3 regions of the Serratia sp. GW822-FHT06E05 genome follow, and region 2 is predicted to be linked to each of the others. Evidence: predicted binding sites of a transcription regulator. Region 2 holds the regulator's gene; each other region holds the start of a gene.

Region 1 (7,007 bases), on a different contig from region 2:
CTGCTTCTTTGAAGCCTCGACCCGTACCCGCCTGTCGTTTGAAACCTCGATGCACCGCCTGGGCGCTTCGGTAGTGGGTTTTGCCGACGGCAGCAACACCTCGCTCGGCAAGAAAGGCGAAACGCTGGCCGACACCATCTCGGTGATTGGCACCTACGTCGACGCCATCGTCATGCGTCATCCGCAGGAAGGCGCGGCGCGCCTGGCGACCGAATTCTCCGGCGGCATCCCGGTGCTCAACGCCGGTGACGGCGCCAACCAGCACCCGACCCAGACGCTGCTCGACCTGTTCACCATTCAGGAAACCCAGGGCCGCCTGAACAACATCAATATCGCCATGGTTGGCGACCTGAAATACGGCCGCACCGTGCACTCGCTGGCGCAGGCGCTGGCCAAGTTTGAAGGCAACCGCTTCTTCTTCATCGCGCCGGACGCGCTGGCAATGCCGGCCTATATCCTGCAAATGCTGGAAGAGAAAGGCATCGAGTTCAGCCTGCACAGCAGCATTGAAGAGGTGGTCCCCGAGCTGGATATTCTCTACATGACCCGGGTGCAGAAAGAGCGTCTGGATCCTTCCGAATACGCCAACGTGAAGGCGCAGTTCGTTCTGCGCGCAGCGGATCTGGCCGGCGCACGCGCCAACCTCAAGGTACTGCACCCGCTGCCACGCATTGACGAAATCACTACCGACGTGGACAAAACGCCGTACGCCTACTATTTCCAGCAGGCGGGTAACGGCATTTTCGCCCGTCAGGCGCTGCTGGCGCTGGTTTTAAACGCAGATTTGGCTCTTTAAGGGGGAACCGTCATGACTCACGATAACAAACTGCAGGTTGAAGCGATCAAGTGCGGCACGGTGATTGACCATATTCCGGCACAGATCGGGTTTAAGCTGCTGACGCTGTTCAAGCTGACCGCCACCGACCAGCGCATCACCATCGGCCTGAACCTGCCTTCCAACGAGCTGGGCCGTAAAGACCTGATCAAAATCGAAAACACCTTCCTGACGGAGCAACAGGCCAACCAACTGGCCATGTACGCGCCGAAAGCCACGGTTAACCGCATCGACAATTATGAAGTGGTGCGCAAACTGACCCTCAGCCTGCCGGATCACATCGACGGCGTGCTGACCTGCCCGAACAGCAACTGCATCAGCCGCAGCGAACCGGTGTCTTCCAGCTTTAGCGTGAAATCCCGCGACGGCGACGTACACCTGAAATGCCGCTACTGCGAAAAAGAGTTCGAGCATCAGGTGGTCTTGCAGGCGGACTGAGTTCGGCCGGCAGCCGGGAGATGAGGCTGTTATTCTCCCGGTGACTGCCTATAATGGGAACCCCGTAGGGGCACCGAATACCGGGCCCGACGCTACGGAGAGCCACGCAGCCCACCGCGCTGCGATTTGAAAGACGAAGGGTATATCAGGAGAAAAAATGTCACGTAACATCAGCACTGAACTCGCCCCGGCAGCCATTGGTCCTTACGTGCAGGGCGTTGATCTGGGCAGCATGATCATCACTTCCGGCCAGATCCCGGTCGATCCGAAAACCGGCGCCGTTGCCGACGACGTTGCCGCTCAGGCTCGCCAGTCGCTGGAAAACGTTAAAGCGATCGTTGAAGCCGCCGGCCTGAAAGTGGCCGACATCGTGAAAACCACGGTTTTCGTGAAAGATCTGAACGACTTCGCTACCGTTAACGCCGCTTATGAAGCTTTCTTCACCGAGCACAGCGCGCCGTTCCCGGCCCGTTCCTGCGTTGAAGTGGCCCGTCTGCCGAAAGACGTGAAAATTGAAATCGAAGCCATCGCCGTTCGTCGCTAATACCGCGACCACGCGCCCAACGGTCAGCCCAGGCTGGCCGTTTTTATTTTTAGTATTTTTATTATTTCAATTATTTTATAACGATAGACCTATCCTCCCCACATTTACAATTCCGCATTAAAAATACGTCTATAATTATTTTCGCCCGGCCAGGCTATGATTTCTTGTGATTTATTAACCAGACTAATTATCTCAGGAGAATATCCCATGGCTCAAAGCATATTGGATTATTTTATCCAACAGGTCACTTATTCCCCCGAAGCACTGGCGATCGTCAGTGACGATCAACGTATTACCTACCGACAGTTAAATGAAGCCAGCAACCAACTCTGCGGTCAGTTGCAACGGCAGGGCGTTAGCCCCGGTGATAACGTGCCATTAGTCGCGCTGCGCACGCCGGAATTGCTGATAGGTATCCTGGCGATTATCAAAGCTGGAGCAAGTTATATCCCCATCGATGCCCGATATCCTGAAAAAAGAATTCTGGATATTGTCAGACAAAGCGGGTCAAAAGTAATCATATTGAGTAACTTATCAATTACTTTTGAAATAAATAACCCCGATGTGAAAATCATTGCCATTGATAATATTACATCAGATAAACTGGTGCCTTTTGAATTAATAAATCCCAAGAGTGATGCAACGGCTTATATTATTTTCACCTCTGGCACTACCGGCAAGCCCAAGGGAGTGATGATTGAACATCATTCACTGTTGAATATTATTCTCTGGCATAATCAAAAATTCGCCATGAGCCATGAAAGCCGTTCCACGCTGATAGCCGGTATCGGCTTTGATGTGGCCCAGTGGGAAATCTGGGCAGCATTGCTCAGCGGCGGCACGCTATATTTGCCGCAAGAAGAGACCCGACTGCAGCCCTCTGCCCTGCTCAACTTCTTCGCAGACCACCAGATCACCCATGCATTCGTGCCCACGGTGTTGGTGGCTGAAATCGTCGGCGCGCCACAGCCAGAAAACCTGGCGCTGCGCTACCTGTTTACCGCCGGGGAAAAACTCAACCCGATCGATCTCCGTGGAGTGAGTTACCCCTTGGTGGATTACTACGGCCCCACTGAAGCGACCATCTTTGCCACTTGGAATCGGGTCACTTGTGCAACACAAAACACGGCCGCGACTATCGGTCGACCGGTGGCAGACACCGAGATCTTCATTCTCGACGATCATCTGCAACCGGTGAGTGGCCAACAGGCTGGCGAGCTTTATATCAGTGGCCGTTGCCTGGCTCGTGGTTACCTGAATGACCCACAGCTCACCGCAGAAAAGTTTATTACCCCGGTGCATTTTGCCGGTAAACGCCTCTACCGCAGCGGCGATCGGGCACGCTGGCTACCGGATCAACGCATTCAATACCTCGGGCGTCTAGACGACCAGATCAAAATCCGCGGTAACCGCGTGGAACTGGGCGAAATAGAAAGCGTTATGGTGCAGGTTGCGGGAGTGAAGGCGGCTGTCGCTATCGCCACCCAACCCCAGGATCCTGCAAACAAACAGATTGTGGCGTTTCTGGCGGCTGACAATGACGACGGCGAGTTGGTCGAACGTGTGAAGCAGCAGCTGAAAGAAATGTTACCTTCATACTTCCTGCCCGCCAGCTTCCTGGTGATGGAACGCATGCCGATCAATGCCAATGGTAAAACCGATAAGGCCGCGCTGTTGGCCCTTTCCCACACGGATCAGCCTCCGGCAGCAGAGACGCTGACCGGCAGCCGGCAGATCATTGCCGCTATTTGGAGCCAGGTATTGGGGACGGCGAATATCCGCGCCGAAGACAACTTTTTCGACATCGGCGGCCATTCACTGCTGGCAGCAAAGCTGGCGACGGCCATCGATAACAAAATCGGAGTCAAAGTCTATGTGCGCGATATTTATGAATATCCGACGATAAATCGTCTGTCGCAGGCGCTGGATGAACGCAGCGGCCATGTACTGCCGACGGTGGACAGCGAACCGGTACGTGCTCTGCAAGACGATGTTTGGCTGCCTGCAGATATCACCATCAACCCGGATTATGATGTGCGACAGGTCAGCGACCCCAAAGCCATTTTGCTCACCGGCGCCACCGGCTTTGTCGGTGCGCATCTGCTGGCAGAGTTGCTCGCCACAACCCGTGCCGAGTTGTATTGCCTGGTGCGGCAGCGTAGCCGGATATCCCCGCAGCAACGACTCAACGAGATCCTGAATCGCTATCAGATTACTTTATCCGCCGAGCAGTACGCGCGCGTCCATCTGATCCCCGGTGACGTGGCCGAGCACGATTTCGCCCTGTCACCTGAGCACTTCCGTGAACTCAGCCAGCGGATCGATATCATTTATCATTCGGCAAGTGCGGTGAACTTTATCCAGCCCTATTCTTATATGAAACGCGATAATGTGCAGGGCCTGCGCGAAATCATTCGTTTTGCCGCGTACCGACGCACCAAACCACTGATGTTGATGTCGACGATTTCGGTCTACAGCTGGGGGCACTTGCATACCGGCAAACGGGTGATGCTGGAAAGTGACGACATAGATCAGAACCTGCCGGCGGTGATCACCGATATCGGCTACGTCCGCAGCAAATGGGTAATGGAGAAAATTGCCGATCTGGCGGCATCGCAAGGCTTGCCGCTAATGACCTTCCGTCTGGGGTACGCCACCTTCCACAGCCGAACCGGCGTCAGCGCCAGCTACCAATGGTGGGGACGGCTAGTCAAAACCTGTATCACCAGCGGCACCCTGCCGGTGTTGCAAGACCTGCGCGAGGGCCTGACGACGGTGGACTATATGACCCAATCCATTGCCCATATCACTCGCAACCCTCAGGCGTTAGGGAAGAAATTCAACCTGATCCACCAGCACCAGAATAACCTGACGCTGCAAGCCTTCTTCCGCCTGCTGGAGCGCGAGTGTGGCTACCGTTTCCGACAGCTGCCTTTCGATCAATGGCGAGCACAGTGGGAACACGACGCTAATGCACCGCTCTACCCGTTGCTCAGCCTGTTCAGGGACAATATGGTGAATGGGCAATCGACGGTGCAGCTCTACCAAAATACCTACCAATGGGATTGCAGCAACCTGCAGCATTTCCTGCGGCACAGCGGGATCGAAGAACCACGGTTTACCCGGCAAATGCTACTGAATTATCTGCGGCAGTCTATCGGCACTTCGCAGCAAGCATTGCAGGTATAAATACCAGGGCGGGTCTTCAGGGCCCGCCCGCGTCCTTTGCCCGGTGAGTTGCGCCATCACTGCTCATAGTCAACCCACACGCGCCGCAGTTTTGCCCCGTTTTAAGGCAGCGCCCGCTTTGGTTGCACCCAAAGCGGGCCATTTCCTGCCGCGAGCCGGCGTTTTCGCGCCATTTTCGCCCCTTTATCACCTTGGCACATTTTATGCTGGTTCTGTATACAGCCTGCAATGTCGACGAGGTGATGATGCTAAATATCGATCTGTCTGCTTCACCGTTTTTTGATGAGATGCTTCTGGCTGAGGGTAAGCACCGGGGTCACTACGAGGCTTACTGGCATTGGCTGCAACAGGCTGACCAAAAGGCCATTCAACGCAAGAGGGAAGAGGCTGCACTGCTGTTTCACCGGGTGGGGATTACCTTTAACGTTTATGGTGAGGATGATGGCGCTGAGCGCTTGATTCCGTTCGACAGCGTACCGCGCATCATACCCGCCAGCGAGTGGGCGATGCTCGATCGCGGTATCCGCCAGCGCGTACAGGCGCTTAACGCCTTTCTGCACGATATTTACCATCAACAACACATTCTGAAAGCCGGGATCATTCCGGCGGAACAGGTGCTGGCCAACGATCAATATCAACCCTGCATGCAAGGGGTCGATCTGCACCGCAATATTTACGCGCACATTGTCGGCGTGGATATGGTGCGCAACGGTGACGGCCAGTATTACGTGCTGGAAGACAACCTGCGCACCCCGTCCGGCGTTTCCTATATGCTGGAAAACCGCAAAATGATGATGCGCCTGTACCCGGAGCTGTTCGCTCAGCAACGCATCGCGCCGGTGGAGCGCTACCCGTCGCACCTGCTGCAAACCCTGCGTGAAAGCTCGCCGATCAACGATCCTACCGTGGTGGTGCTGACGCCGGGCCGTTTCAACAGCGCCTACTTCGAACACAGCTTCCTGGCGCAGCAGATGGGGGTTGAGCTGGTGGAAAGCGCCGACCTGTTCGTCAAGGACGGGGCGGTCTTTATGCGTACCACCGCCGGGCCTTGCAAGGTGGATGTGATCTACCGCCGGGTGGACGACGCCTTCCTCGATCCGCTGGCGTTCCGCCCGGATTCGATGCTCGGCGTGCCGGGCCTGCTGTCGGTATACCGCGCCGGCAACGTGGTGCTGGCCAACGCCATCGGCACCGGCGTGGCCGACGACAAGTCAATTTATCCGTACGTGCCGGACATGGTGCGTTTCTACCTGCAGGAAGAGCCGATCCTCAATAACGTGCCCACCTGGCAATGCCGCCACAAGAATGAACTGTCGTACGTGCTGGCGAACCTGGAACAGATGGTGGTGAAGGAGGTGCACGGTGCCGGCGGCTACGGCATGCTGATCGGCCCGGCGGCGACCAAAGACGAAATCGCTCACTTCCGCAGCCTGCTGCTGGCCAAGCCGCATAACTACATTGCGCAAAATACGCTGGCGCTGTCGACCTGCCCGACCTTCGTCAACGACGGCCTGGCGCCGCGACATATCGATTTACGGCCGTTCGCCCTCAGCGGCGCGGAAATCCGCCTGGTGCCAGGCGGCCTGACGCGCGTGGCGCTGGCGCAAGGCTCACTGGTGGTCAACTCGTCGCAAGGCGGGGGAACCAAGGATACCTGGGTGTTGGAGGACGACGCATGCTGAGCCGAACTGCCAGTGAACTCTATTGGATGGCCCGCTATCTGGAGCGGGCGGAAAGCATCGCCCGGGTGCTCGACGTCACCAACAAGCTGTCGATGATGCCGATCCGCGACAGCGAGGATCAGGATCTGCAGGTACCCCTCAATCTGACCAGTACCGGACAGCTGTATGCCGCCGCCTACCCCGACCTGACGATGGCCAATCTGGTGAGCTTTTTTGCGCTCGACAGCCGCAACCACAGCAGCATTTACAGCTGTCTGCAAATGGGCTGGAACAACGCCCATGCGGTGCGCGGCAGCCTGTCTTCCGAGGTCTGGGAATG
Region 2 (7,007 bases):
GGCTAGCCGGGGAGTTACGCAAAGCCAGCGGCAAAGAGGTCTCGATGGCGGAGGAGGCTTATCTACGGGTCAACATCGCCGCGCGTCGTGTGCAGGAGGTGCAGCCGACCGAGATCAACGCCGACGATGAAGAAGCGCTGGTGGATTACATCCTGTCGTATATCAATTCGCACTATAACTACAACCTGCAAGGGGACAAGCAGCTGCGGGCCGATCTGCTCACCCACATCAAAACCATGATCACCCGGGTGAAATACCAGATTAATATCCCCAACCCGCTGTTGGCGAACATCAAGCAGCACTACCCGATGGCCTACGACGTGACGCTGGCGGCCGTATCGAGCTGGGGAAAATACACGCCTTATACCCTGAGTGAAAACGAGATCGGCTATTTGGTGCTGCACATTGGCGTTGGCCTGGAGCGGCATTACAACATCGGTTATGAGCGCCATCCGCAGGTGATGTTGGTCTGCGATACCGGCAACTCGACGGTCCGGATGATCCAGGCGCAAATCGCACGCAAATACCCGCAGTTGGTGATGACGCGCATCGTTTCGCTACGCGATTACGAGGTGCTCAATCATATCGACGAAGACTTTGTCATTTCCAACGCGCGGGTCAGTGAAAAGAACAAACCGGTGGTGGTGATGTCACCGTTCCCGACCGAATACCAGCTAGAACAGTTGGGTAAGCTGGTGCTGGTGGATCGCACCAAGCCCTATATGCTGGAGAAGTTTTTCGACGCCGACCATTTTATGGTGGTGAACGAGCCGCTGACTCAGGCGCAATTGTTCCAGAAAGTGTGCAGCCAACTTGAGCGCGAAGGCTACGTAGGTGATGACTTTTATCCGTCGGTCGTAGAGCGCGAGGCGATTGTTTCCACGCTGCTGGGCGAGGGGATCGCACTGCCGCACTCGCTGGGCCTGTTGGCGAAAAAAACCGTGGTGGTGACGCTGCTGGCGCCGCAGGGTGTGGTCTGGGGAGAGGGCGAAATCGCCCACGTGATCTTCCTGTTGGCGATCAGCAAAAGCGATTACGAAGAAGCGATGGCTATTTATGAGCTGTTTGTCACCTTTGTACGCGAGCGGTCAATGAGCCGCCTGTTGGGCAGCAACAACTTCGATAGCTTCAAGGCGGTGGCGCTGGACTGTTTGAGCCGGATCTAGGACTGGAGGGGTTAGGTCTAATGAAAAGGGCGCAATAGCGCCCCCAGTATTTTAGTCTTCGTCAAAACCGGAATTAATCAGTTCAATCACCGCGGCCAGCGCTTTCACCTCATCCGGGCCGGTGGCTTCCACCTCGATATGGCGCCCCTGCGCAGAGTCCAGCATCAGCAGCGCAATCACGCTGCTGGCCTCGGCCTCGGTGCCGCTGTCGTTACGCAGCATCACTTCGGCATCAAAACTCTGCACCAGCTCGAACAGCTTCATCGCCGGGCGGGCGTGCATGCCCAGTTTGTTTTTGATTTCAACCGTTTGCTTGACCGTCATTGTTTGCGTTTTTCCAGCGTGCGGTGGCGTGACTGTACGTTCTTGCCGCGAGAGCGGAAGTAATCGGCCAACTGTTCCGCTACGTAGACTGAACGGTGTTTGCCGCCGGTACAGCCAATGGCCACCGTCAGATAGCTGCGGTTGTTGGTTTCCAGCATTGGCAACCACTGTTCCAGATAGCTGCGGGTCTGGTAGATAAAGTTGTGCACCTCAGTGTGGCGATCGAGGAATGAGGCGACGGGTTTATCCAGGCCGGTCATCGGGCGAAGTTTAGGATCCCAGTGTGGGTTCGGCAGGAAACGTACGTCGAACACGTAATCGGCGTCGATCGGTATACCGTGCTTAAAGCCGAAGGATTCAAACACCATGGTCAGCTCGCGCTCGCGTTTGCCCAGTAAACGGGTACGCAGCATTTCGGCCAGTTCATGCACCGACATTTCCGAGGTGTCGATGATCAGATCGGCTCGTGAACGCAGTGGTTCCAGCAGATCGCTTTCTTCATCGATGGCGCTTTCCAGCGACAGATTCTTGCTGGACAGCGGGTGTAAGCGACGAGTATCACTGTAACGACGAATCAGTGTGTTACGGTCGGCATCAAGGAACAGCAACTGCGGCGAAAAGCTGTCCGGCAGTTGGGTCATTGCATATTCAAACACTTCCGGCGATTCCGGCATGTTACGCACGTCGATGCTTACCGCCGCGGAGCTGTTGCGTTCCGCCAGCGTATTGGCAAGCTGCGGCAGCAGTACCACGGGCAGGTTATCAACGCAGTAAAAACCCATGTCTTCCAGCGCCCGCAAGGCGACGGATTTCCCTGAACCGGAACGGCCGCTGACAATCATCAGCACCATGTGGCAACTCCCCCTGGCATCTCAGTGGCGTTTATCGCCACCGTTAGAAACTTTATTATTCCGGCCTGAACCGGAATCCATCATGGCTAAACAGTATCGTTATCCGGGCTGGAAGTCACGCCAGCCGGGCGTTACTCGGTGATGATTTGGTAAAGCTCTTCGTCACTTTGCGCCGCGCGCAGGCGGCGGCATACTGTTTTGTCGGCCAGACGCTTGGCGACCAGAGACAGGGTATGCAGATGGGTTTTACATTGGTCGGCCGGCACCAGCAGGGCGAACAGCAGATCGACCGGCTGGTTATCAATGGCGTCGAAGGCGATAGGTTGGTCGAGACGAATAAACACGCCAACGGCCCGCAGTGTGTCCTCTTCCAGTTTGCCATGGGGGATGGCGATACCGTTGCCGATACCGGTGCTGCCCATGCGCTCGCGGGTGAGAACCGCGTCAAATACCACCTGGGGTGGCAGATTGAGCTGTTTGGCGGCCAGTTCGCTGATAATTTCCAAAGCCCGTTTCTTGCTGGTGCAATGTACGGAGCTTCTGGTGCACTCGATATTTAATACCGAGCTTAACTGCATTGTTTCGTTGTTCATCTCATCTTCACTTAAAACCACACCAGCAAGCAGGCTTGTGAGGTGATTTTTCGCCTTGTTTAACCCTGATGGCTTATCGGCGCGTACCCAAACAGGTAACGCGCCGATGGCCGAGGCTACGTTTGAGCCGTACCCGCTGACGGAAACGGCCCAGAATGTCAGTGTTGTTTCAGTTTGTCTTTATGTTTGTTCAATTGACGCGCCAGTTTGTCGATCAGGGTATCAATTGCCGCATACATGTTCTCGTCTTCCGAGGTGGCGTGCAACTCGCCTCCATTCACGTGCACCGTCGCTTCCGCAATCTGCTGCACTTTTTCCACACTAAGCACGACATACACCTGATTTATGCGGTCAAAATACTGTTCGAGTTTGGCGAACTTGGTGTTCACGAACTCACGCAAGGGTTCGGTGATTTCGATGTGGTGTCCGGTAATGTTGAGCTGCATAGTGTCTTCCTTCTCAATAGAGGTCAAACCAACTGTTTACGTTGGTTGGACGGCGGGATGGACAAAGACTCTCGGTACTTGGCGACGGTACGCCGCGCCACGATGATCCCCTGATCGGAGAGCAGGGTAGCCAGCTTGCTGTCGCTGAGCGGTTTGGCGGGGTTTTCCGCCGCAATCAATTTCTTCACCACCGCCCGGATCGCCGTAGAGGAAGCTTCGCCCCCGCTGTCGGTATTCACGTGGCTTGAGAAGAAATATTTCAATTCGAAAATGCCGCGCGGACTGTGCAAAAACTTCTGCGTGGTCACGCGTGAGATTGTCGATTCATGCATCTCCACGGCCTGAGCGATATCCGCCAGCACCATGGGCTTCATAAATTCCGCGCCTTGCTCAAAGAACGCCTGCTGCTGCTCGACGATGCAGCGCGAAACTTTCAGCAGGGTGTCGTTGCGGCTTTCCAGGCTCTTGATCAGCCATTTCGCTTCCTGCAAATTGCTGCGGATGTACTGACCGTCGCTGTCGTTACGCGCGCTATTGCCCAGCGCAGCATACTGCTGATTGATCTTCAGCCTTGGGATGCTGTCGCTGTTGAGCTCGACCGTCCACACATCCTGCACTTTGCGGACCAGCACGTCCGGGATCACGTACTCAGATTCGCCGGTGTTGATCGACTGGCCTGGACGCGGATCGAGTGACTGGATCAGCAACATCGCTTCTTTCAGTGTATCTTCTTTTGAGCGCGTTGTTCGCATCAGGCTGCGAAAGTCGTGGTTAGCCAGCAAGTCCAGATGTTCGCTGATGATCAGGCGCGCTTCCGCCAGGTAAGGCGTGTCTTGGGCGTATTGGGATAGCTGAACCAGCAGACAATCGCGCAGGTCGCGCGCCGCGACGCCAACCGGATCAAACCGCTGTACGCGCTTCAATACCGCCTCGACTTCGTCCATTGTCACATTCTCGTCACCCATGCTCTCCAGAATGTCTTCCAGCGGCACGGTGAGATAGCCGGTGTCATCGACGGCGTCGACGATCGAGGTGGCAATGGCAGCATCGGTATCGGAAAACGGCGTCAGATCCACCTGCCACATCAGGTAATCCTGCAGGGTTTGGGTGGTTTCACCCTGATACACCGGCAGTTCGTCGTCACTGTAATCGGTGCGAGTTCCTGACGGAGTTCCGGCGGTATAGATCTCGTCCCAGGTGGCGTCCAGCGGCAGCTCTTCGGGCATGTCCTTTTGTTCCAGCGCCTCCCGGGTATCCAAACCTTCGGTTTCGGTCGTCTCTTTCGCGTCGATTTCTTCGTGCAGATCGGTCTGTTCAAGCAGTGGATTGCTCTCTAACGCCAGCTGTATCTCCTGCTGGAGCTCAAGCGTGGACAACTGCAGCAGGCGTATGGCCTGCTGGAGCTGGGGGGTCATGGCCAGTTGTTGGCTAAACCTGAGTTGCAAACCTTGCTTCATATTCTTCAGTCTACTTCCGTTAACAGTCGCCCATCAGGACGCGCCGGTACTCAGAGGCGGAATTCTTCGCCCAGATAAACGCGTTTTACCTGCTCATCGGCCAGAATAGCATCCGGCGTACCGTGAGCAATCAGTTTGCCCTGGCTGACGATATAGGCGCGTTCACACACGTCCAGCGTTTCGCGCACGTTGTGGTCGGTGATCAGCACGCCCAGGCCGCTGTCACGCAAGTGCTCGATAATTTTTTTAATGTCGATAACGGAAATCGGGTCAACCCCGGCGAAGGGTTCATCCAGCAGGATGAATTTCGGGTTAGCCGCCAGCGCACGTGCGATCTCCACGCGGCGACGTTCGCCACCGGACAGCGCCTGGCCCAGGTTGTCGCGTAGATGGGAGATATGGAACTCTTCCATCAGTTCTACCGCACGGTCTGCCCGCTGTTCGCTGCTGAGATCGTCACGGATCTCCAGCACCGCCATCAGGTTGTCGTAAACGCTCAGGCGGCGGAAGATCGAGGCTTCCTGCGGCAGATAGCCGATGCCACGACGCGCACGGGCGTGCAGTGGCAGCAGGCTGATGTCTTCTTCGTCAATCACGATACGTCCGGCGTCACGCTGAACGATACCGACCACCATGTAGAACGTGGTGGTCTTGCCGGCGCCGTTTGGCCCCAGCAGGCCGACGATCTCGCCGGATTTCACTTTCAGGCTGACGTCTTCAACGACTTTGCGGCCCTTGTAGGCTTTCGCCAGGTTTTCTGCGATGAGTGTAGCCATAAGTGATTAGTTACTCTTGTTTTGCCCGTTTTTGTCTTGCAACTGCGACGGTACCAGAACCGTAGTCACGCGCTTGCCTTTATCGCTAAACGCCTGCATTTGCTGCTGTTGCACCAGGTAGGTGATGCGATCGCCCTTGACGTTGCTGTCGAGCTGTTCCAGGTAGGCGTTCCCGGTCAGGGTCACCAACTGAGACGCCACATCGTAACGCACCTTCTGAGCGTGGCCTTTCACCGGCTTGCCGCTGTCTTGCATCTGATAGAAGGTTACCGGGTTGCCGAAAGCTTCAATATAGGTTTTGTTCTGATCGCCGCCCGGGCGGGTGACCACGACTTTGTCCGCTTTGATATCGATGGTGCCTTGCTTGATCACCACGTTATCGGTAAAGGTGCTGACGTTGCTCTGCATGTCCAGAGACTGTTTCAGCGAGTCGATGCTCACCGGCTGATTGGAGTCGGACTTCAGCGCCCATGCGGGGGCGCTGGCGGCCAAAATCAAGCTGCCGATTAACAGATTACGGCTTGGTTTGTTGGTTTTGAATTTCATAGTTGGTCTTAACCTTATCAATCAGCTCAGCGGTTTTGGCCCGCAGGTTCCCACGCATTTTCATGCCGTTAGAGGTGAAGTTCGTCCCGTAAAGTGTCACTTCGTCATCCGAAGACACATCCTGGGTCACCAGGTTCACCTGAGCATTGTCTGTTTTAATTTTTTCCAGCTGCGACGTGGTGGTCAGGCTGTTCACCTCGACGTGGCCGTAAAGATACAGCATCCGGTCTTTAGTCAGTTTGGCGCGGTCGGCGCGAACTGACCAGGTGGCCACCGCGTTTTCATCAAACAGCGTCATCACCGGCTGGGTGAACCAGCTTAATTCATCGGCGGTGTAGTATTTTACGTCTTCGGCCACCAGCTTGTAACTCAGCTTGCCGGTCGGATTGTACACTATGGTGACCGTGTGCTGGCTCTGATAAGTCGGGTCCTGGCTGTTCACCGGCCCCGGCGTAGTATCATCACTGAAATCCGTCATGTTCCAGCCAATCAGCGCCAAGGCGATCACCGCCAGCAACAGGGTGATCCAAAGTTTGGTTTTACTCATATCGATAGCCCTTTGGCGTCTTCCAGCTTGTTTTGAGCCAAAAGAATAATGTCGCACAGCTCGCGTACCGCACCGCGGCCGCCGGCAATGCGGGTAACATAGTGGGCTCGTGGCAACAGAAGCGGGTGCGCATCTGCCACCGCGACCGCCAGGCCAACCTGCGCCATCACCGGCCAGTCGATCAGATCATCGCCGATATAGGCGACCTGATCTGCCGTCAGCGACAGTGTATCCAACAGTTCGCGGAAGGCCAAAAGCTTATCGGATTGCCCCTGATAAAGGTGGGTGATACCGAGTGTTT
Region 3 (7,007 bases), on a different contig from region 2:
CGGTAAACGGCAACTGTGCGGCGCGGTGCCAGATATGTTGCAGCAGTTTCTTTACCCGCTGCGGATCGCGAAATTCATCTACGTAATCCATGGTTATCCTCCCCCGCCAAAAACAGCGCCACGTCCTGTTCCACTTCCCCCATCGCCTGCAGTGCTGCCAGCATATCCTCGGCCTCTTGTTGATCGAGGCGGCTCATCGCAAAGCCCACGTGAATCAATACCCAACACCCCAGCATCGCTTCTTTGGGTTCACCCTCCCGGCAAACCAATGCGATATTCACTTCTCGCTGCACGCCGCAGACGTCGGCCCAGGCGTGCTGAGGCTGGTGTTGATCCAACGCCACGATCTGCCCGGGGATCCCTATGCACATAGCTGCAGCTCCAGCCAGGCCAACCACTGATCCATCCCTTCCCCCTGAGTCGCAGAAAGGGTAATTATCTCGATGTCGGGATTAACCTGACGGGCATTGGCGATACAGGCGGCCAGATCAAACTTCAAGTACGGCAGCAGATCGACCTTGTTCAGCAGCATCAGACGTGCGGCGGCGAACATATGCGGGTACTTGAGGGGCTTGTCTTCCCCTTCGGTGACCGACAGCACCGCCACCTTGTGCCGCTCCCCCAGATCGAAGCTGGCTGGGCAAACCAGGTTGCCGACATTTTCGATAAACAGCAGGCTGCAGGGTTTGAGCTCCAGGCGCTGGGCGGCTTCGTGAACCATTTGCGCATCCAGATGACAGCCTTTGCCGGTATTGACCTGGATCGCCGGCACGCCGGTGGCGCGGATACGTTCGGCATCGTTGGTGGTTTGCTGGTCTCCTTCCACCACCGCGCACTCACGCATCCCGCGCAGCCGCAGCAGGGTTTCGGTCAGCAAGGTGGTTTTGCCAGAACCGGGGCTGGAAACCAGATTCAACGCCAGGATGTGTTGCTCGGCAAAATACTGGCGATTGCGTTCGGCCAGACGATCGTTTTTATCCAACACCCGGGTTTCTATTTCCAGCATTCGCCGCTGGCTGATGCCAGGCGCATGAGTGCCCGCCAATCCCAGTCCATAATGCAGGTCCCCCTGCAGAGGCCGCTGCGGGCGAAACGGTACCTTTGCTTGCCCTTCAATCGTCATTTCCCCATGGGCACAACCGCAAGTGCTGCACATGTTCTTTCTCCTTTCAGTTATTCAATTTCCAGACGTTTTATTTGCAATCCATCATCGGCCTGCACCCGCAGGTTTCTTCCGGCGCAGTGCGGGCAGACCAAAACCTGCGGGATCAACAGCTCGACGTCCGCCTGGCAGTCATAACACCAGGACAAGGCGCGTTGTTCAGTCAGATGCAGCTCACAGCCTTCGGCCAGGGTGTCGCGACATACCATGTCAAAACAGAACCGCAGCGATTCCGCCTCCACGCAGGAAAATGCGCCAATTTCGAACCACACCGCGGTAATACGTTTCGCACGATGTTGACGAGCCTGTTGCTGCATTATTTCCATCGCATGTTGGCACAAGGTTATTTCGTGCATCCGGCCTCCACTCAGGGGGATAAAACGTTTCGTCACCTTGCGTTGCAAATATGGTGCCAAAACCCATTTGGCATATTTGTCGAGTGTCATGACGTCGACAGTAATTAGCTGGCGGTCCCCAATCCAATTTAAAGATTAATTCTAACCCTGATGATTGAATTAAAAGGAAATAATGAAAATCACCAGAGACTGGCACGCTTTATGCTTTAAGTCGTTCACCCGAAGCGATTCGACAATGACCATCAATTTTGAGTGACGACAATGAGTACTATCAGTGAAGTAACCAGCCAGGCCGATTATATCGCCAACAAAAGCAACCGCCTGATGGCGCAGTGGCAAACCTACCACAGCACCTTAATCAAAGCGGTTACCACCACTAAAAAGAAGATTAATCATCAGTTTACTTACGGTCAGGACGACGATCTGCGTTTTGTACTGTTCAACCACTTCACGGTGAGCATTCAATTAAGTGAGGGATTTTACAGCCGTGATATCTGCTATCGCATTAATTTGGCATCGCCGCATGAAGCGGAGAATTTCGCCCCCTTCGCCCATGCCTCGCTGGATGAAGACGGTAATATTGACGGTGTAATAAACAATCGCGATATGCCGGCGGTATTTGAACATTATCTGGATAAGATCGCCGTTATTTACCAATGCCTGTTTGATTCGCTGCATGACGGCCACGCCATTCATGACGCACTGAAAAAAATAACCCTGTCCGTCTGACTGTCGGCGTTACTCACTGACAGAAAACTGTCGAAACGTCATTTTTTACTGACGATTTCGTCATAAATGACGAAGCAAGGAGTGTGCATGAACCGCTTTATTATTGCGGACCCCAAATTGTGTATTGGCTGCAATACCTGCATGGCCAGTTGTTCTGCAGAACATCGGCAACGGGGTTTGCAGGCATTACCCCGCTTGCAGGTGATTCGTAACGCCCGCGATTCGGCACCGGTGATGTGCCATCAATGTGAGGATGCGCCCTGCGCGCAGGTCTGTCCGGTAAACGCCATTCGCCATCAGGATGATGCCATCGTCCTGAACGAGAGCCTGTGCGTCAGTTGCAAACTCTGCGGTATTGCTTGCCCGTTCGGCGCCATAGGCTTCGGCGGCAGCACCCCGTTAGCGATCCCCTCAGACTGCAACACACCGCTGGCCCTGCCTGCCGCTAAAGCGCCGCGGCCGATTGGCGCCTTCCTGGATTGCGTGCCCGGTGTCCGCGCCGTGGCGGTCAAGTGCGACCTTTGCGCTTTCACCCCCTTAGGCCCGGCCTGTATCCGCACCTGTCCTACCCAGGCCATTCGCTTGGTCAGCGACCACGACGTGCGTAACGCCAGCGAACAGAAAAGGCGCAACGCCATGCAGGCGCTCAGCGCCGAGCTGCCGTTAGCTACCGCCCCAGAATCCCGCAAGGAGCCGAATTGATGTTTTACCCCATTGCGCCCGACCCATTGTCGTTGCTGACTCTGGCATTCGTCGGGTATCTCCTGTTCGCGTTGCTGAGCTGGCTGCTGGCCCCCTGGCCGCGTGTCAATGCCTTGCTGGGTGGCGGCACCTTGCTGTGTGCCATCGCCACCTTGTTGGCCGCCGGACAACTGCTGTTCGCACCGCTGCACAGCACCCGTTTGCCCTGGTTGAGTTATGCGGTGGAAATCAGCGGTATTAATGCGTTGTTATTGCTGGTGATGGCTTTGTGTGGGATCTGTGCCGCGCTGTATCACATCGGAAGCGTCGCGAAGCTGAACGCCAGTGCAGGTGGTCGGTTGGGCGGGCTGATCAATCTGATGCTGGCAGCACTCAGCGCCGCCGCGATCGCCGATAATGCACTGGCCTTGCTGTTGCTGTTAGAACTGGCGGCGCTGTGCGGCTATTTCTTGATTGTCCTCGCCCCGAACGCGAAAAGTCTGCGGGCCGGGCACAGCCAGTTTTTGCTGATGCGCCTGGGCACCCTGCTGTTGGTTATCGCTTTCGCACTGATTTATACCCACAGCCACAGCCTGCAATTCAGCGTGATCCGCGCTACGCCATTACCGGATGCACTGCGTAACGGCGTCTTCCTGCTGGCGTTGGCCGGGTTTGGCATTTTTGCCGGGGTGATGCCGCTGCATGCCTGGGTGCCTCAGTCCCACAGCAGCGCGCCGGCCTCTGCCGCCACGTTGTTTTCCGGCGCACTGATGAAGGTCGGCCTGCTGGGGATCCTGAAGATAGGACTGGATCTGCTGGGTACGCCCCCGCTGTGGTGGGGATTGCTGGTCCTGCTGCTGGCCGCCGGCACCGCATTTTTTGGCGGGTTGTATGCGCTGATGGAGCACGATCTGCGGCGCTTGCTGGCTTACCACACGCTGGAGAATATCGGCATCATCCTGCTGGGCATTGGCGGTGCCATGGTTGGTATGGCGCTGCAACAGCCATTACTGACGGCGTTCGCCCTGATCGGCGGCCTGTTCCATTTGTTGAACCACAGCCTGTTCAAAAGCGCATTGCTGTTGGCGGCGGGCACCATTGAACAACAAACCGGGCTGAAGGACATGGAGAAAATGGGCGGGCTGGCACGGCTGATGCCCTGGACCGCCATTTCTCTGCTGATCGGCCTGGTGGCCATGGCCGCACTGCCGCCATTGAACGGTTTCGCTAGTGAATGGCTGATCTATCAGGGACTGTTCCATTTCAGTGCGGCCCCTGGCTTTATTGGCCATCTGTTCGGGCCGTTGCTGGCGGCTGCGCTGGCCCTGACTGGTGCGCTGGCAGTGATGTGCGTCAGCAAGGTGTTTGGCGTCGCCTGTCTGGGAGCCCCGCGCTGCGCTGCTGCGGCCCAGGCCGTGCAGGCTAACTTGTGCCTGACGCTGAGCCATGCGCTGCCCGCGTTGCTGTGTCTGGTTTGCGGCCTGGGTGCGCCCTGGGTCATCCCGCTGTTTGCCCGGCTGATCGGCATGACGGCCGAACAATCCCTCTCCGTGTCCGACACTTTGGTTTCTACCCCGTTGATCGCCATTTTGTTGCTGGCAATGCCGCTGCTGCCGCTATTGATTGCTGCACGTTATCAGACCCGTCGTCAACCTCGCCGGGTACAGGGTAGCGCCTGGACCTGCGGATATGGTCATGAGGAGGCGATGGTGATCACCGCCACCGGTTTTGCCCAACCGCTTCGGGTGATGTTCGCCCCGCTCTATCAACTGCGCCGTTGGCTGCCGGAATCCTTGTTCAACCCGTTACATTGTAACGCCTTCGTTGCCTTCTGCCGCGGCCTGGCCGCAGTGGAGCTTGCGGTGCTGTTGGTGGTGGCTTTTGCCTGAGGAGATGACAATGACCTATCCCAATGTGTTACTCGGTCTGGCGCAGGCCTTGCTGTTACTGGCCGTCGCCCCACTGTTTGCCGGTGTCAGCCGCGTGCTGCGCGCGCGGATGCATAACCGTCGCGGCCCCGGAGTGCTGCAGGAATACCGCGATATCGCCAAATTGTTGAAGCGTCAGAACGTGGCACCGGCGGCTTCCGGTCTGGCCTTTCATGCCATGCCGTACTTGCTGACCGGCACCCTGCTGGCCATCGCCTGTGCGTTACCCATGTTGACTGTCGCCTCGCCGCTGCCTGCCATCGGTGATGTGATCACCCTGATCTATCTGTTCGCCGTGGTGCGCTTTGTTTTCGCCATTGCCGGTCTGGACACCGGCAGTCCCTTTACCGCCATCGGCGCCAGCCGCGAAGCAGTGTTGGGCATTCTGGTCGAACCCATCCTGCTATTGGGGCTGTGGGTGACCGCCCTGGTGGCCGGTTCAACTCAGTTGAGCGCCATGGTGCAGAGCCTGCTGACGTTGCCACACCCCGCTTGGTTGCCGCTGCTGTTGGCCGCCCTTGCCTGTGCGTTCGCCACCTATATCGAGATGGGCAAACTGCCTTTTGACCTGGCGGAGGCCGAGCAAGAGCTGCAGGAAGGGCCACTGACGGAATATTCCGGTGCCGAGCTCGGCATTTTGAAATGGGGCATCAGCCTCAAACAATTGGTGGTGCTGCAGTTGTTCCTCGGCGTGTTTCTGCCCTGGGGGCAAGCGGCACAATTTACCGTCCTTCACCTGTCGGCGGCGCTGGTCCTGGCACTGCTCAAGCTGCTGTGCGCGCTGACGCTGATCGCGATTATCGAAAATAGCGTGGCGCGTTTGCGCTTCCTGAAAACGGCCCGTACCACCTGGGCCGGTTTTGGACTGGCTTTTCTGGCGCTGGTTTCCTGGCTGGTCGTCGGCTGAATAATGACAAAGGCAATCAATAATGACTAACGAACATCAAGGCCAGCACTATCTGGCGGCGTTGCAGCAACAATTCCCTGCGGCCATGCTGGCAGCCGAATGGCAAACTGCCGATCAGCTGACGGTCACCGTTAAGCTCAACGCGCTGCCGGACGTGGTGGAATGGCTGTATTACCAGCAAGGCGGTTGGTTGTCGGTGCTGTTTGGCAACGACGAGCGCACGCTGTGCGGCCATTACACGCTGTATTACGTTCTGTCGATGGAGCAAGGCACCAAATGCTGGATCACGGTGCGCGCAGAAGTGGATGCCCAAACGCTGGAGTTCCCTTCCGTCACGCCGCGCGTGCCCGCCGCCGTTTGGGGCGAACGCGAAGTGCGTGACATGTACGGTCTGCGCCCGGTGGGATTGCCGGATGAGCGGCGGCTGGTGCTGCCTGACGACTGGCCGGACGATCTTTACCCGCTACGCAAAGACGCGATGGACTATCGTCAACGCCCCGCGCCCACCACCGATGTGGAAACCTATCCGTTCGAGAGCCTGGCCGGAGCCAAAGCCAATGTGGTGCCGATTGGCCCGTTGCACATCACCTCGGACGAACCCGGGCACTTTCGCCTGTTTGTCGATGGAGAAGACATCATCGACGCCGACTACCGCTTGTTCTACGTGCACCGCGGGATGGAAAAACTGGCCGAAACCCGTATGGGCTATAACGAAGTCACCTTTCTGTCGGATCGGGTGTGCGGCATTTGCGGCTTTACCCACAGCGTGGCCTACACCAGCTCGGTCGAAAATGCGATGGGCATTCAGGTGCCGGAACGCGCCCAGATGATCCGCTCGATCCTGCTGGAGGTGGAACGCCTGCACAGCCACCTGTTGAATCTTGGTCTGGCCTGCCATTTCGTCGGCTTCGATTCCGGTTTTATGCAGTTCTTCCGCGTACGCGAGCAGTCGATGAAGATGGCAGAAATACTGACCGGCGCGCGCAAAACCTATGGTTTGAACCTGATTGGCGGTATCCGTCGAGATATTTTGAAAGAGGACATGCTGCAAACCCTGAAGCTGGCCGCGCAAATGCGCAGCGAACTGGTGGATTTGGTCGATATCTTGCTCAGTACGCCCAACACAGAACAACGCAGCGTCGGGGTTGGGCGTCTCGATCCCCAGGTGGCCCGCGATTACAGCAACGTGGGGCCGATGATCCGCGGCAGCGGCCACCGTCGCGATACCCGCATCGACCATCCGT

Evidence for each region. The regulator sigma-54, encoded in region 2, starts transcription at its own class of promoters, with help from an activator protein. The targets are predictions, from matches to a motif close to GTTGGCACANNTTTCGCTNT.
Region 1: the regulator sigma-54 is predicted to act here: its motif matches at 5,197-5,216, upstream of AC1RKC_RS19150 (circularly permuted type 2 ATP-grasp protein).
Region 3: the regulator sigma-54 is predicted to act here: its motif matches at 1,707-1,726, upstream of hycA (formate hydrogenlyase regulator HycA).

Annotation. Positions count from the first base shown of each region.
Region 1 covers NZ_JBXALM010000009.1:109,634-116,640, forward strand. Annotated here, with positions in the region: gene pyrB (aspartate carbamoyltransferase) at 1-796, shown strand, start outside; gene pyrI (aspartate carbamoyltransferase regulatory subunit) at 809-1,273, shown strand; gene ridA (2-iminobutanoate/2-iminopropanoate deaminase) at 1,431-1,817, shown strand; gene AC1RKC_RS19145 (non-ribosomal peptide synthetase) at 2,025-5,006, shown strand; gene AC1RKC_RS19150 (circularly permuted type 2 ATP-grasp protein) at 5,252-6,688, shown strand; gene AC1RKC_RS19155 (alpha-E domain-containing protein) at 6,682-7,007, shown strand, end outside.
Region 2 covers NZ_JBXALM010000003.1:303,861-310,867, reverse strand. Annotated here, with positions in the region: gene AC1RKC_RS11410 (BglG family transcription antiterminator) at 1-1,166, shown strand, start outside; gene npr (PTS phosphocarrier protein NPr) at 1,218-1,490, opposite strand; gene rapZ (RNase adapter RapZ) at 1,487-2,341, opposite strand; gene ptsN (PTS IIA-like nitrogen regulatory protein PtsN) at 2,473-2,934, opposite strand; gene hpf (ribosome hibernation promoting factor) at 3,093-3,380, opposite strand; gene rpoN (RNA polymerase factor sigma-54) at 3,404-4,837, opposite strand; gene lptB (LPS export ABC transporter ATP-binding protein) at 4,888-5,613, opposite strand; gene lptA (lipopolysaccharide ABC transporter substrate-binding protein LptA) at 5,620-6,159, opposite strand; gene lptC (LPS export ABC transporter periplasmic protein LptC) at 6,128-6,706, opposite strand; gene kdsC (3-deoxy-manno-octulosonate-8-phosphatase KdsC) at 6,703-7,007, opposite strand, start outside.
Region 3 covers NZ_JBXALM010000001.1:326,496-333,502, forward strand. Annotated here, with positions in the region: gene hypD (hydrogenase formation protein HypD) at 1-91, opposite strand, end outside; gene hypC (HypC/HybG/HupF family hydrogenase formation chaperone) at 75-371, opposite strand; gene hypB (hydrogenase nickel incorporation protein HypB) at 362-1,156, opposite strand; gene hypA (hydrogenase maturation nickel metallochaperone HypA) at 1,174-1,518, opposite strand; gene hycA (formate hydrogenlyase regulator HycA) at 1,780-2,247, shown strand; gene AC1RKC_RS01460 (4Fe-4S dicluster domain-containing protein) at 2,335-2,949, shown strand; gene AC1RKC_RS01465 (proton-conducting transporter transmembrane domain-containing protein) at 2,949-4,817, shown strand; gene AC1RKC_RS01470 (respiratory chain complex I subunit 1 family protein) at 4,828-5,763, shown strand; gene AC1RKC_RS01475 (hydrogenase large subunit) at 5,786-7,007, shown strand, end outside.